DNA from 2 places in the Thalassobacillus sp. B23F22_16 genome. Region 2 is predicted to be linked to the other one. Evidence: riboswitches for the same ligand, from Rfam matches in the RefSeq annotation. Region 2 holds a riboswitch; the other holds the start of a gene.
What was found. Region 2 has a riboswitch for cobalamin ahead of ACGTNI_RS04395 (DUF4430 domain-containing protein). Riboswitches for the same ligand answer to the same signal wherever they lie in the genome.
Positions count from the first base shown of each region.

Region 1: another riboswitch for cobalamin. It lies ahead of ACGTNI_RS02060 (cob(I)yrinic acid a,c-diamide adenosyltransferase); the one in region 2 lies ahead of ACGTNI_RS04395 (DUF4430 domain-containing protein).

Region 1 covers NZ_JBIEKD010000001.1:424,426-430,227, reverse strand. Annotated here, with positions in the region: gene ACGTNI_RS02095 (M23 family metallopeptidase) at 1-370, shown strand, start outside; gene ACGTNI_RS02090 (AraC family transcriptional regulator) at 484-1,341, shown strand; gene ACGTNI_RS02085 (DUF2975 domain-containing protein) at 1,543-2,022, shown strand; gene ACGTNI_RS02080 (helix-turn-helix domain-containing protein) at 2,033-2,254, shown strand; gene ACGTNI_RS02075 (DUF817 domain-containing protein) at 2,247-3,068, shown strand; gene ACGTNI_RS02070 (hypothetical protein) at 3,214-3,462, shown strand; gene ACGTNI_RS02065 (DUF3953 domain-containing protein) at 3,583-3,717, shown strand; cobalamin riboswitch at 3,758-3,900, shown strand; gene ACGTNI_RS02060 (cob(I)yrinic acid a,c-diamide adenosyltransferase) at 4,129-4,668, shown strand; gene ACGTNI_RS02055 (cobyrinic acid a,c-diamide synthase CobB) at 4,665-5,802, shown strand, end outside.
Region 2 covers NZ_JBIEKD010000003.1:107,897-113,698, reverse strand. Annotated here, with positions in the region: gene ccsB (c-type cytochrome biogenesis protein CcsB) at 1-96, shown strand, start outside; gene ACGTNI_RS04405 (response regulator transcription factor) at 277-993, shown strand; gene ACGTNI_RS04400 (ATP-binding protein) at 993-2,780, shown strand; cobalamin riboswitch at 2,846-3,025, shown strand; gene ACGTNI_RS04395 (DUF4430 domain-containing protein) at 3,218-3,619, shown strand; gene ACGTNI_RS04390 (ECF transporter S component) at 3,625-4,128, shown strand; gene sigX (RNA polymerase sigma factor SigX) at 4,241-4,783, shown strand; gene ACGTNI_RS04380 (RsiX family anti-sigma factor) at 4,770-5,802, shown strand, end outside.

The sequences.
Region 1 (5,802 bases), on a different contig from region 2:
TTACGCTTTCGGGAAAGAAGTTGCTGCGCCGGCGGACGGGGTGGTTGTCAAAGCCATAGACGGTATAGAAGATAATGTGCCAGGGGAAATGAATTCCGGCTCTCCACTTGGCAACCATGTCGTGCTGGAGCACAAAAATGGCGAGTATAGTCTGCTTGCACACTTGAAGAAGAATTCAATCCTGGTCGAAGCTGGTGATGAAATGACGGAGGGAGACGTACTTGGTCTGACCGGAAACTCAGGTAACTCAAGTGAACCTCACATTCATTTTCAGGTCATGGATAACCTGGACTTTTTCGAGGCAAAGTCTATTCGTATCCAGTTCGAAAATAGGGAAGAACCGATCCAGGGAGATACGGTCACTCCTTAAACGTAGTTCCTTGTGACCCTGCAGAAATAGACAGGAATTGTCGGGCAGACCAGCATACAGGGTGATAATCTAATGGAGAAAGGGAGGTCGTAACAGTGGCAGCATTAGAAAAAATGAATGAAGCAATGAACTTTATCGAAGATCATCTCACCGAGGAAATCGATTTTCACCAGGTAGCATGTATTGCTTACGTGTCTGAATACCATTTCAAGCGAATGTTTTCATTTCTTGCAGGCATAACACTTTCGGAATACATCCGGCGCAGACGTCTTACGCTGGCAGCATTTGAGCTGCGGCACGGGGGTCAGAAAGTTATCGATATCGCTATGAAGTATGGCTATCATTCCCCTGATGCCTTTACACGGGCTTTTCAAAAAATGCATGGAATCACGCCATCAGAAGCGAGGGATAATGGCTATTCCCTGAAAGCCTACCCACGCATGACCTTCCAGTTATCCATTAAAGGAGGAAGTGAAATGAACTATCGTATCGAAGAAAAAGAGTCTTTTCGGATTGCAGGCATCAAAAAAAGAGCGCCAATTATCTTTGAAGGAGTCAATCCCCACATTGAAGGAATGTGGAAATCGTTGACCGAAGAAAAGGTAAGACAGCTCAAGGATCTATCTAATATCCAACCCAGCGGAATCATCCAGGCATCCGCCAACTTCTCGGAAGGGCGTATGGAGGAAAAAGGGGAGCTTGATCACTATATTGGAGTAGCGACCACAAAAGATGCGGACATTGATTTCACAACGTTAAAAGTACCTGCCTCAACGTGGGCTGTTTTTGAAGTCATTGGCCCCTTCCCGGATACCTTACAGGATGTATGGGGAAGAATTTATTCCGAATGGTTTCCATCTTCTAATTATCAACAGAAAAAAGGACCGGAGATTTTATGGAATGCAGATAAGGATTTCTCCTCACCTAACTTCAGAAGTGAGATTTGGATCCCCGTTGATAAAATTAAATAAAGATAAACAGGACTTCCGTCAGCGGGAGTCTTTTTTTTGACTAAAACGATAAAAGACTAAATGCAAAATTATGTTCTTATTCAGCAGTTTCCTGACTATATTTAATCAATAAAAATATATCACTAACTAATAAATATTTATTGTAAAACGATAAATATTATGGTAAATTCTAACTGATAATAAATTAGTGAGGTGCTGTTTATGAAACGGGAAACACTTTTTTTGAAGGTTGCTGTGTTTCTTATGGGGATACCGGTTCTTGCTTTGTGTATATTCTCGGTACCTGCCATCGCGCGTGGATTCTCTGAGATAATTCCTGGGATGGGTTATGTGCAATATCTTGTGTATATTGGTTTATATGCTACCGCGTTGGCGTATTTTCTGGCGTTGTATCAGGCTTATCGGCTCTTGAGCTATATTGATAGAAACGAAGCTTTTTCAAATTTGTCAGTAAAAGCGTTGAAGAATATCAAATACTGTGCCATTGCGATCAGTGGTTTTTATGTGCTTTTGATGCCGATCATTTATCTCTTCGCTGAGTACGACGATGCACCAGGTGTAATCGTAATTGGCATGATAATGATTTTCGGTGCCATGGTGATTGCGGTCTTTGCGGCGGTGCTTCAAAAGCTGTTAAACACCGCCATTGAAATAAAATCAGAAAATGAGTTAACGGTCTGAGGTGATGAACATGGCGATCATTATTAATATTGATGTGATGCTGGCAAAAAGGAAAATGAGTGTGACCCAACTGTCGGAGCGGGTTGGCATCACAATGGCCAATCTTTCGATATTAAAAAATGGGAAGGCAAAGGCGATTCGGGTCTCGACGCTGGATGCGATTTGTAAGGCCTTGGATTGCCAGCCGGGAGATATATTGGAATACCAGCCGGATGAAGACGATCATGAATGATTCCTTGCCGAACTCTTATGTAACAAAGGCTGTTGGCGGCAAAGTCAGAAGAGCGGTAGTACAGCTTTCTCATTTTGGCTGGGAGCAAGCGTTATCCTGCGTGTTCCCGGTGGTTATTTTTGCCTCGTTGGCTATTACACAAATCACTTCTCTTCCTATACTGCCACGGTATGACTGGCTGCTGATTATTTTTCTTCTGATGCAGTGGGTCATGGTGCGTTCCGGCTTGGAAACCCGTGATGAACTCAAAGTGATAACACTATTCCACCTGATTGGACTCGCGCTTGAAATTTTTAAGGTGCATATGGGTTCCTGGTCTTATCCGGAAGAAGGGTATTCCAAAGTGTTTGGTGTGCCTTTGTATAGTGGATTCATGTATGCAAGTGTAGCGAGTTACCTTTGCCAGGCGTGGCGAAGGCTGGAGGTGGAACTGGTTCAGTGGCCTCCATTTTTAATGGTGGTCAGTTTGGCAGCGGCAATCTACCTGAATTTTTTCACGCACCATTTCTGGGTCGATGTACGCTGGATACTCTCCGGGCTTGTAATTATCGTTTTCTGGTGTTCGTGGGTGACTTATTCAGTTAATGGCAGTCGCTACCGTATGCCGCTTGCTCTTTCGTTTGTGCTGATCGGATTTTTTATCTGGATCGCGGAGAATATAGCGACTTTTTTTGACGCATGGGAATACCCGAACCAGACGGAAGCGTGGAGTCTTGTACATCTCGGAAAGGTGAGTTCCTGGCTGTTATTAGTGATTGTCAGCTTCCTGATTGTGGCAACATTGAAGCAAGTAAAAGGGAATATTAGTCGGTAGTCTAAAGTAAATTTTTGACGAAAAAACAATGTATGCATCGATGTGTACGTTTTAAACATATCAACCCTTATCGACTACCATTTTAATGAATCCTTTTGAACTCATATTCGTATAACTACTAACTGCTCGATAGGAGGACATACATATGAAAGTCGAATTCGAAGTTACTGCAATAGGCAGGAGTGATAGTGATTCATCCGTAGACTCTTTTAAAAAAGTCGAACTGGTGCGTGTTCACGAGTTATCAAAAAGTATGACGGTAGCTGAAATAGAAGAGTTATTCAGTTCTCTATGCCAGGAAGTTGAAGAAAGTCATAGGAATTCACATGGATGTGCAGGTAAAATCACCGTTCGTGCAAAGAAAGAAAATGGGGGGCTTACATACCTCGGTTAGAGGCATAGGGGCTGAGGAGAGATTTTGATGTTGAAGGTTTCGAAAATTATTTTAGCTATACTAATCCTTATGTTATCAGGTTATATGTTAATCAGTGAAATTTTGATATGACGTTATTTAATACCTTCTTCTCGGGCTCTATATGTTAGTATCGGTTTGGTAGAAATTAATAAGGGACGGAAAGCTTATGGGTATTTAAGTATAGCAGTTAGTGGGTTTTCATTAATTGTCATATTGCAAGCCTTTATCTTTTGATTGTTTACAAGAATGATAGGTTCGGCTACAATAAGATTAATTTCATATCATACGAACAGGTCCTTAAAAGGAAGCCTTTAAGGTGAAAAGGGGAAGTTGGTGAAAGTCCAACACGGTCCCGCCACTGTAAGCATTCGTTAGAAGAATGTAAGTCAGGATGCCTGCCTGTTTGTCGCAAAGTTTACCCTTCGAGGAAAAAGGGAGGCTTGTAAGTACGTGGAATTCGTATGCTGCATATTCTGCCTATTTATAGTCACACCTTCCTTTAGAGGAAGGTGTTTTTTTTACTTTAAGAATGTTTAACTTTGTTAAAGGATTAAAGTATTAGAAAATCTAAGGCTTTAGCCATAAGTACTTGGCGATAAGCCAAGTTTTTCTAATTGCACTTGTAAATACTGAGGAGGAGATAGAATGCAAAAAAAGCAGGGGTTGACATTGGTTTTTACCGGTGATGGAAAAGGGAAGACGACGGCTGCAACCGGGCTTGCTGTCCGGGCATTAGGCCATGACAAAAAGGTGAAAATGCTGCAATTCATCAAGTCACCAAAGCGGCCTTATGGTGAAAGGAAATCCCTGTTGAAACTGGGTGCTGAGATCATTCAGCTGGGTGAAGGGTTCACCTGGACAAAGACACCGGAAATCCACCGGGAAGCATTAAAAAAAGCGTGGGCTCTTGCCAAGGAAACGGTGCTGTCCGGGGAGTATGATATCGTGATTCTGGATGAACTGAACAATGCGCTTGCGATTGATTCGTTTCCAGTTGATGATGTACTGCCGCTTGAAGAAGTGATTGAACTGATCAACAACAAACCGGAGCATGTCCACCTCGTGATTACTGGCAGAAGTGCGCTCCAGGAAGTAAAGAATGCAGCTGATCTTGTATCGGTCATTGATGTGGAAAAACATTATTATGATGAAGGCATTCCTGCCGTCCGTGGTGTTGAGTTTTGACTGCCCGTCGTGTCGTAGTTGCAGGTGTATCCAGTGGCGCTGGCAAGACGAGTATCGCAATCGGGTTAATGGCTGCGTTAATCAAAAAGGGGCTCACCGTTCAGGGGTTCAAGTGCGGTCCTGATTACATAGACCCTTCCTACCATACCGCCGTAACCGGCCGTCCCTCTCGTAACCTCGATAGCTGGATGCTCCCGGAAGATGTGATGAAAGAAGTATTTGTCAAAGGAAGTGAAGGGGCAGACCTTTCGATCATCGAGGGAGTCATGGGGTTTTATGACGGCAAATCGCCAACATCCAATCAGGGTTCCACGGCAGAAATCAGTACCCTGCTTGGTGCTCCGACGATTCTGATTGTCGACTGCTCAGCGATGGCCCGGAGTGCTGCTGCTATCGTAAAAGGTTTTCAGTTACTGGATCCTGGCGTTACTATTGCCGGAGTGATTGCGAATAAGGTCGGAAGTGAGGGGCATTATCAGCTGATAAAAGAAGCGGTGGAACAGGAATGCGGCATTCCAGTCTGTGGATATCTGTTGAAAGATAAAAGCATCGAGATGCCGGAGCGGCACTTAGGGCTGGTGCCTTCCATCGAGCGCGGGGAACTGGATGAGCAGCTGGACCAGCTTGGAGATGTGGTTGCGGAGACGGTAGACATAGAGCAAATCTATCAGATCAGTGAACAGCCAGCCCTGAAAGCTGAGCCCTCTATGTTTCAGCGTAGAGGCGCAATCGATGTAACCGTAGCCGTAGCACGGGATGAGGCCTTCAACTTCTATTATCAAGAAAATCTGGACTTAATGGAAGCATATGGAGCTCAGGTTGTTTATTTTTCTCCTTTAAAAGGAGAGGTGCTTCCTCCTGAAGCGGATGGTGTTTATTTAGGGGGCGGATTCCCGGAGCAATTTGCTGAGCAGCTGGCGGAAAACCGAGCAGTCAGGCAGTCCGTTAGGGAGGCAATTGAAAATGGTCTTCCTGTATTGGCAGAATGCGGAGGATTGATGTATTTGTCTGAGTCGATCACGACGATTGATGGGAACACCTACCCGATGGCAGGGGTGCTACCTGGTAAGACGGAAATGCAGACGAAACTAGCAGCCCTTGGATACCGGGAAATCTCTGGACTACCAAACAACT
Region 2 (5,802 bases):
AAATCAGCCTGGCTTGCCGTAGGAGGATTTGCTATCATCATGTTCAACTTGATTGCTGTCAACCTTATTATCGCTGGATTACACTCCTACGCTTAAATATTTAGGGATTGATTTGTAAGATACTTGCAGAAGAAAAGACCAATGATAGACCATTAGAGGCCAGCAGTTCTCTGATGGTCTATCGTTTACATAATCATTTTTTGTTATGCTAAGAGGAAAAGAAACAAAGGTAATAGAATTGAATGATATATAGGGACTTTTAGAGGGGGCATCGCTATGGAAAAAGAAGCAAGGGTATTAGTAGTAGATGATGAAGAAAGAATCAGACGGCTGATTCGTATGTATCTAGAAAGAGAAAACTTTGAGGTTGAAGAAGCAGAAGATGGAGATGAAGCACTTACTAAGTCACTGAATAACGATTACGACGTGATATTATTGGATATTATGATGCCTGGAAAAGATGGAATTGAAGTTTGTAAGGATTTACGTGAAAAAAAAGCTACGCCCGTGCTGATGCTTACAGCAAAAGGAGAAGAAAGCAATCGTGTTCAAGGGTTTGAAGTAGGAGCAGACGACTATATTGTAAAACCATTCAGCCCGAGAGAAGTAGTGCTTCGGGTTAAAGCGATCCTGCGTCGGTCTTCGTCTACGAAGTTTCTTCAAACAGAGACTTCGGCAAATAATGTATTGGTGTTTCCTCATCTGACAATTGATAATGACGCACACCGGGTGACCGCTGATGGAAAAGAGGTAACATTGACCCCGAAAGAATATGAATTATTACATTTCCTTGCCAAAGCTCCTGATAAGGTCTTTGAACGGGAGCATTTATTGAAGGAAGTCTGGCAGTATGAATTTTTCGGTGATCTAAGAACAGTGGATACACATGTAAAACGACTGAGGGAAAAGTTAAGCAAGGTTTCCAAAGATGCCGCAAAAATGATTGTAACTGTCTGGGGTGTGGGATATAAATTCGAGGTAAGTGGTGACTGATGTTTTGGCGCAGTGTCGTAGGTAAACTATGGTTCACTATATTATTATTAGTTTCTTTTGTATTATTTCTTTTGACCGTATTACTCCTGGAGTTTTTTGAGAACTTTCACATTTTAGAAGCTGAAAGAGAGTTATTACAGACGGCAGAAAAGGTTTCCGAAATTGTTGATGAATATGGCGAAAGGGATTTAATTTTAGACACCTCTACCAGAGTGAAAGACCCTTCAAGCCGTGTCGTGATCTTTTTTAATGAGGACGACATGTGGAGTTCCTCGGCAGAAGGGACTCTGCCTCAAATCGACCGCCAATGGATTGAATCGGATGAGGAGCTTTCTTCCGTATTGACAGGGTCAGATCAAGTGAAAAAAATAGCGGATATTGATAACTTTCAAAATGGGGTCATGGTAGTAGGTACATCGTTAAATGCAGAAGGTTCAGGTGTCTTTGTCTACCAGTCTCTCGACTCAGTAGAAGAGACGACAATGCAGACGACTAAAATCATTTTTCTGGGTGCCGGAATAGCAATCATTTTGACTACGATATTCGCTTTCTTCTTATCGACACGGATCACAGCACCGCTAATCAAGATGCGAGAAGGTGCATTAGAACTTGCTAAAGGGGAATTCAACACGAAAGTACCCATTCTTACCCATGATGAAATTGGGGAGCTCGCAATGGCATTTAATCGGATGGGGCGCCAGTTAAAATTTCATATTAATGCATTGAATCAGGAAAAAGAGCAGTTGTCAGGGATTCTAAGCTCTATGGCTGATGGGGTTATCACTATAAATCGCCAAGGGGAGATCCTGATTACCAATCCTCCCGCTGAACAATACCTGCAAGCCTGGGCTTATGAAGAAGGTGGGACTGATATTGCTTATAAAGATGAGCCTATGCATTTGCCGGAAAGGTTGAAAGAGATATTCAACCAAGTGATTGAGACGGAGACGGAAGTAATGACAGAAACAGATGCCCAAGGGAGAAACTGGGTTATTATCATGACGCCATTATATGATAAATCTTCTGTCCGCGGAGCTGTTGCGGTATTAAGGGATATGACTGAAGAACGACGCCTGGATAAACTGAGACAGGATTTCATTGCAAATGTTTCCCATGAGTTACGCACCCCAATCTCGATGATGCAAGGGTATAGCGAAGCAATTGTAGATGATATAGCTGAAAGCAAGGAGGAGAAAAACGAACTTGCCCAAATCATCTATGAAGAATCCCAGCGGATGAGCAGACTGGTTAACGAACTGCTGGATCTGGCAAGAATGGAAGCCGGCCATATCACTTTGAATAAGGAAGAGGTAGAAATACGTCCGTTCGCAGAAAAGATTGTACGTAAATTCCAAGGGCTTGCCCAGGAGAAAGATGTCAACTTAAGACTCCATGCTCCAGAAGCGATGGGCACCAAATATTTTGACCCGGATCGTATCGAGCAAGTGTATACGAATTTAATCGATAATGCGATTCGCCATACCAATACGGGTGGAAATGTTGATATTCATCTGGAAATGACGAATGAAGGAATCCATTCGGCTGTACAGGATTCTGGCACTGGGATTCCTGAAGAAGATTTGCCATTTGTATTCGAGCGTTTCTATAAGGCAGACAAATCGAGGAAAAGGAAAAAGGGAAAGACAGGTACAGGCCTTGGGCTCTCTATCGCTAAACATATTATTGAAGCACACCAGGGAACTATTGCTGTGCACAGTAAAGAAGGTTCGGGTACGACATTTTCTTTTCACTTGCCTGATCTTAGCGAAGATCTACAAGATTTGTAATAAAATCTTGTTACCTGTGAAACAACTATTTACTTTCCCCTAGCTTATGGTAATATAAAAATAGAATTGAATAAGTGAATCAAGGTACTTTTGAGTAGTTGAAAAGGGAATTTGGTGAAAGTCCAAAGCTGTCCTCGCAACTGTAAGTGCCACGAACCGGACAGACCACTGTACCGTAATGTATGGGAAGGGTCCGTAGTAGGGAAAGCACAAGCCAGTAGACCTGCCTTGATTCGTCGTTTCAAAGCTTCGGGGATTGAGCTGTTTGAGACAACCGGTGGAATAAACCCATTAAGTCGGGACCTATTTGAATACTGGTAGTCCAAGCCCATTCTGTTGAAGAATGGGCTTTTAATGTGGGGAAAAGGCGGTTGTCTATCTGAATTTCACACCCAAAAGCAATGAAACAAACAAACTGCGTGAAAGGATGATAGATCATGCTAAACATGAAGCAATTTATTGTTGCTGTATTAATGGCAGCGGCAGTATTGACAGGATGTCAATCCGGATCAGAGGAGTCAAGTCAGGCTCAACAAGAACAGCAGGAACAGGTACCTGTGAAGGTCACTATTTCCCAAGGGGAAGGTGAAGAAATGGTGGCAGAAAAAGAGTTGGAAGTTGAGGAAGGTACAAGTTTAATGGAAGTTTTAAAAGATAATTTCGAAGAAGTAGAGGAAAAAGATGGCTTCGTAACCAAGATTGAAGGGATAGAGGCAAAAGAAGGGGAACAGAAAGCCTGGTTCTTTACGATCAATGGAGAGGATGCGTCTGTGGGAGCAAAAGAATACAAAGTAGAAGAAAATGACTCTTTCACTTTTGATTTCCATGCATGGGACTGATAAGGATGAACACCTATAAAATAACATTAATAGCATTGCTGGCGTCCCTCGCGGTAGTTGGCAGGTATGTATTCGCTTTTTTACCAAACGTTCAGCCGGTTACTGCTATCATCATTATTGCGGGATTTTGGCTGGGGCCACTAGCAGCAGTTGTGCTGGCAGTTTTGGTCACCTTCCTGTCCAATGTCATGTTAGGGATGGGGATCTGGACGATATGGCAAGTAGCTGCCTGGGCTGTCATTGGTTTGGTTAGCGGATTGATCGGCAGATATTGGTCAGCTATTCCGCTGCTATTATTGGCTGCTTTCGGAGCGTTGAGTGGCATATTTTATGGTCTGGTATTGTCTGTAACCATGTATAGCTTTGCAGGATCATTTTGGGGATATTATCTGGCCGGCCTGCCATTTGATCTTTACCATGCTGCAGGCAATGCAGTGTTCATCACCACGCTTTATCCTGTATTCAGTCGTCTGTTTCAACGTTATTATAACCAATGGATACCAGCTTGAAATACCAGCCAATAAAGGTTGGTATTTTTTCTATATTATGACTATTATTAAGGGGGATGTAACTTTTTAATACATAATGCGACTAATTTAGTGAACAGGAGGTCTCTCCACTGTGAGATCGATATTTGAATCTCTTTATGAAAAATATCATCAGGATATATTTCAGTTTATTTTTTATATGGTGAAGAATCGGGAGCAAACGGAAGACCTCGTTCAAGAGGTTTATATAAAAGTCTTAAAATCTTACGATAAGTTTAAAGGGGACAGCAGTGAAAAAACTTGGTTGTTTTCTATTGCCAGACATGTCACGATCGATTTCTTTCGTAAGCAGGAAAGAAAGAGAAAACGCCTGCTGGAATTTTTCGACTGGGAGAAAAAAGGCGAACAAATAAAAGATCAACAGCCTTTACCAGAGGAGATAGCTGAAAAAAATGAGCAAATACAAATTCTTTATGAACACTTGGATAAGCTGACAGTGGATCAGAGAAGTGTCATTATTTTGAGATTCATACAATTAATGTCAATCCAGGAAACCGCTGATATTTTAGGGTGGTCCATCAGTAAAGTGAAAACAACCCAGCATCGGGGCATGAAAGTATTGCAGGATTTGATGGCAGATCAACGAAAGGAGGGAGATAATTATGAAGCAAAATAAAAACGACAGGCGTAAGGAACTGGAAAAGGATTTAGAAAAATTCCCTTTTATCCAGGACCACCAGGATAAAGATGAGCTTTATAACAAAATTTCCCTTCAAATGATGGAAGAAGAGCCCAAAAAAAGAAAACTGGTTATCATGCCAATCTTTGCTCTGGTTGCGGTGCTCTTTCTAACAGCCCTCATCCTCCCGCCCATTTTAATAGACCAGTCTGGCGAAGACTCGATGGATATAGCGACAGAATCCAATGAGGGCGGTGAAGATAACTCAGAAACCCTGCATGATGAGCAGTCAGCGGAGCTCTCCCAGATCCCATCTGAAATGGAAGTAACAGAGCGAGACATGGATGGCAGCGAACTGCAAAGTTATTTGGTGTTTGAAAAATTTAAGGAAAACCCATTTATAATTGCGGTTGCCGCAGGAATGAATGGGGAGCAGATCATCCCATTTGCCATTACAACAAAGGATGGACAATTGAATTATACCACTACTACCACTTTAGTGGCTGAACAAGCAGAAGAACTTGGCGTGGCCGGTTTTCCATTACAAGGAACAGAAATAAACAGGAAGGGAACGGAAGCAGATATAATTTTTCCGGAGGATTTTCAAATGGCTGGAGGTTCAAGCTCTGATGTTATGCTTCATAATAGTATCGAGCAGACCTTTCAAAATAGCCAAGTATCGCAAGTGAACCTTAAATATAAGGATGGACGTCCTTTTGAAATGGGTAACTTTGGAACGGTTGAGTCCTTGACAATCGCCTCCTCTGTGAAAGTGAGTTATAAACTTTATAACTATCCGGCAACGGAATCAAAGTTTTTAGTTCCTATAAAGATAGATGAAAACGCCACAATCGAAGAGGCATTTCAAACGATGATCGATAATGAGGGAGGAGAGTACATCGATTCCCCAATACCGGCAGGTGTTTCGTTAAAAGGGGAAGAAGCCAGTGAGGAACTGCTTTCCGTTACTATAACCACCTCAAATAAATTGGAACCGGACCAACAATCCATAACGA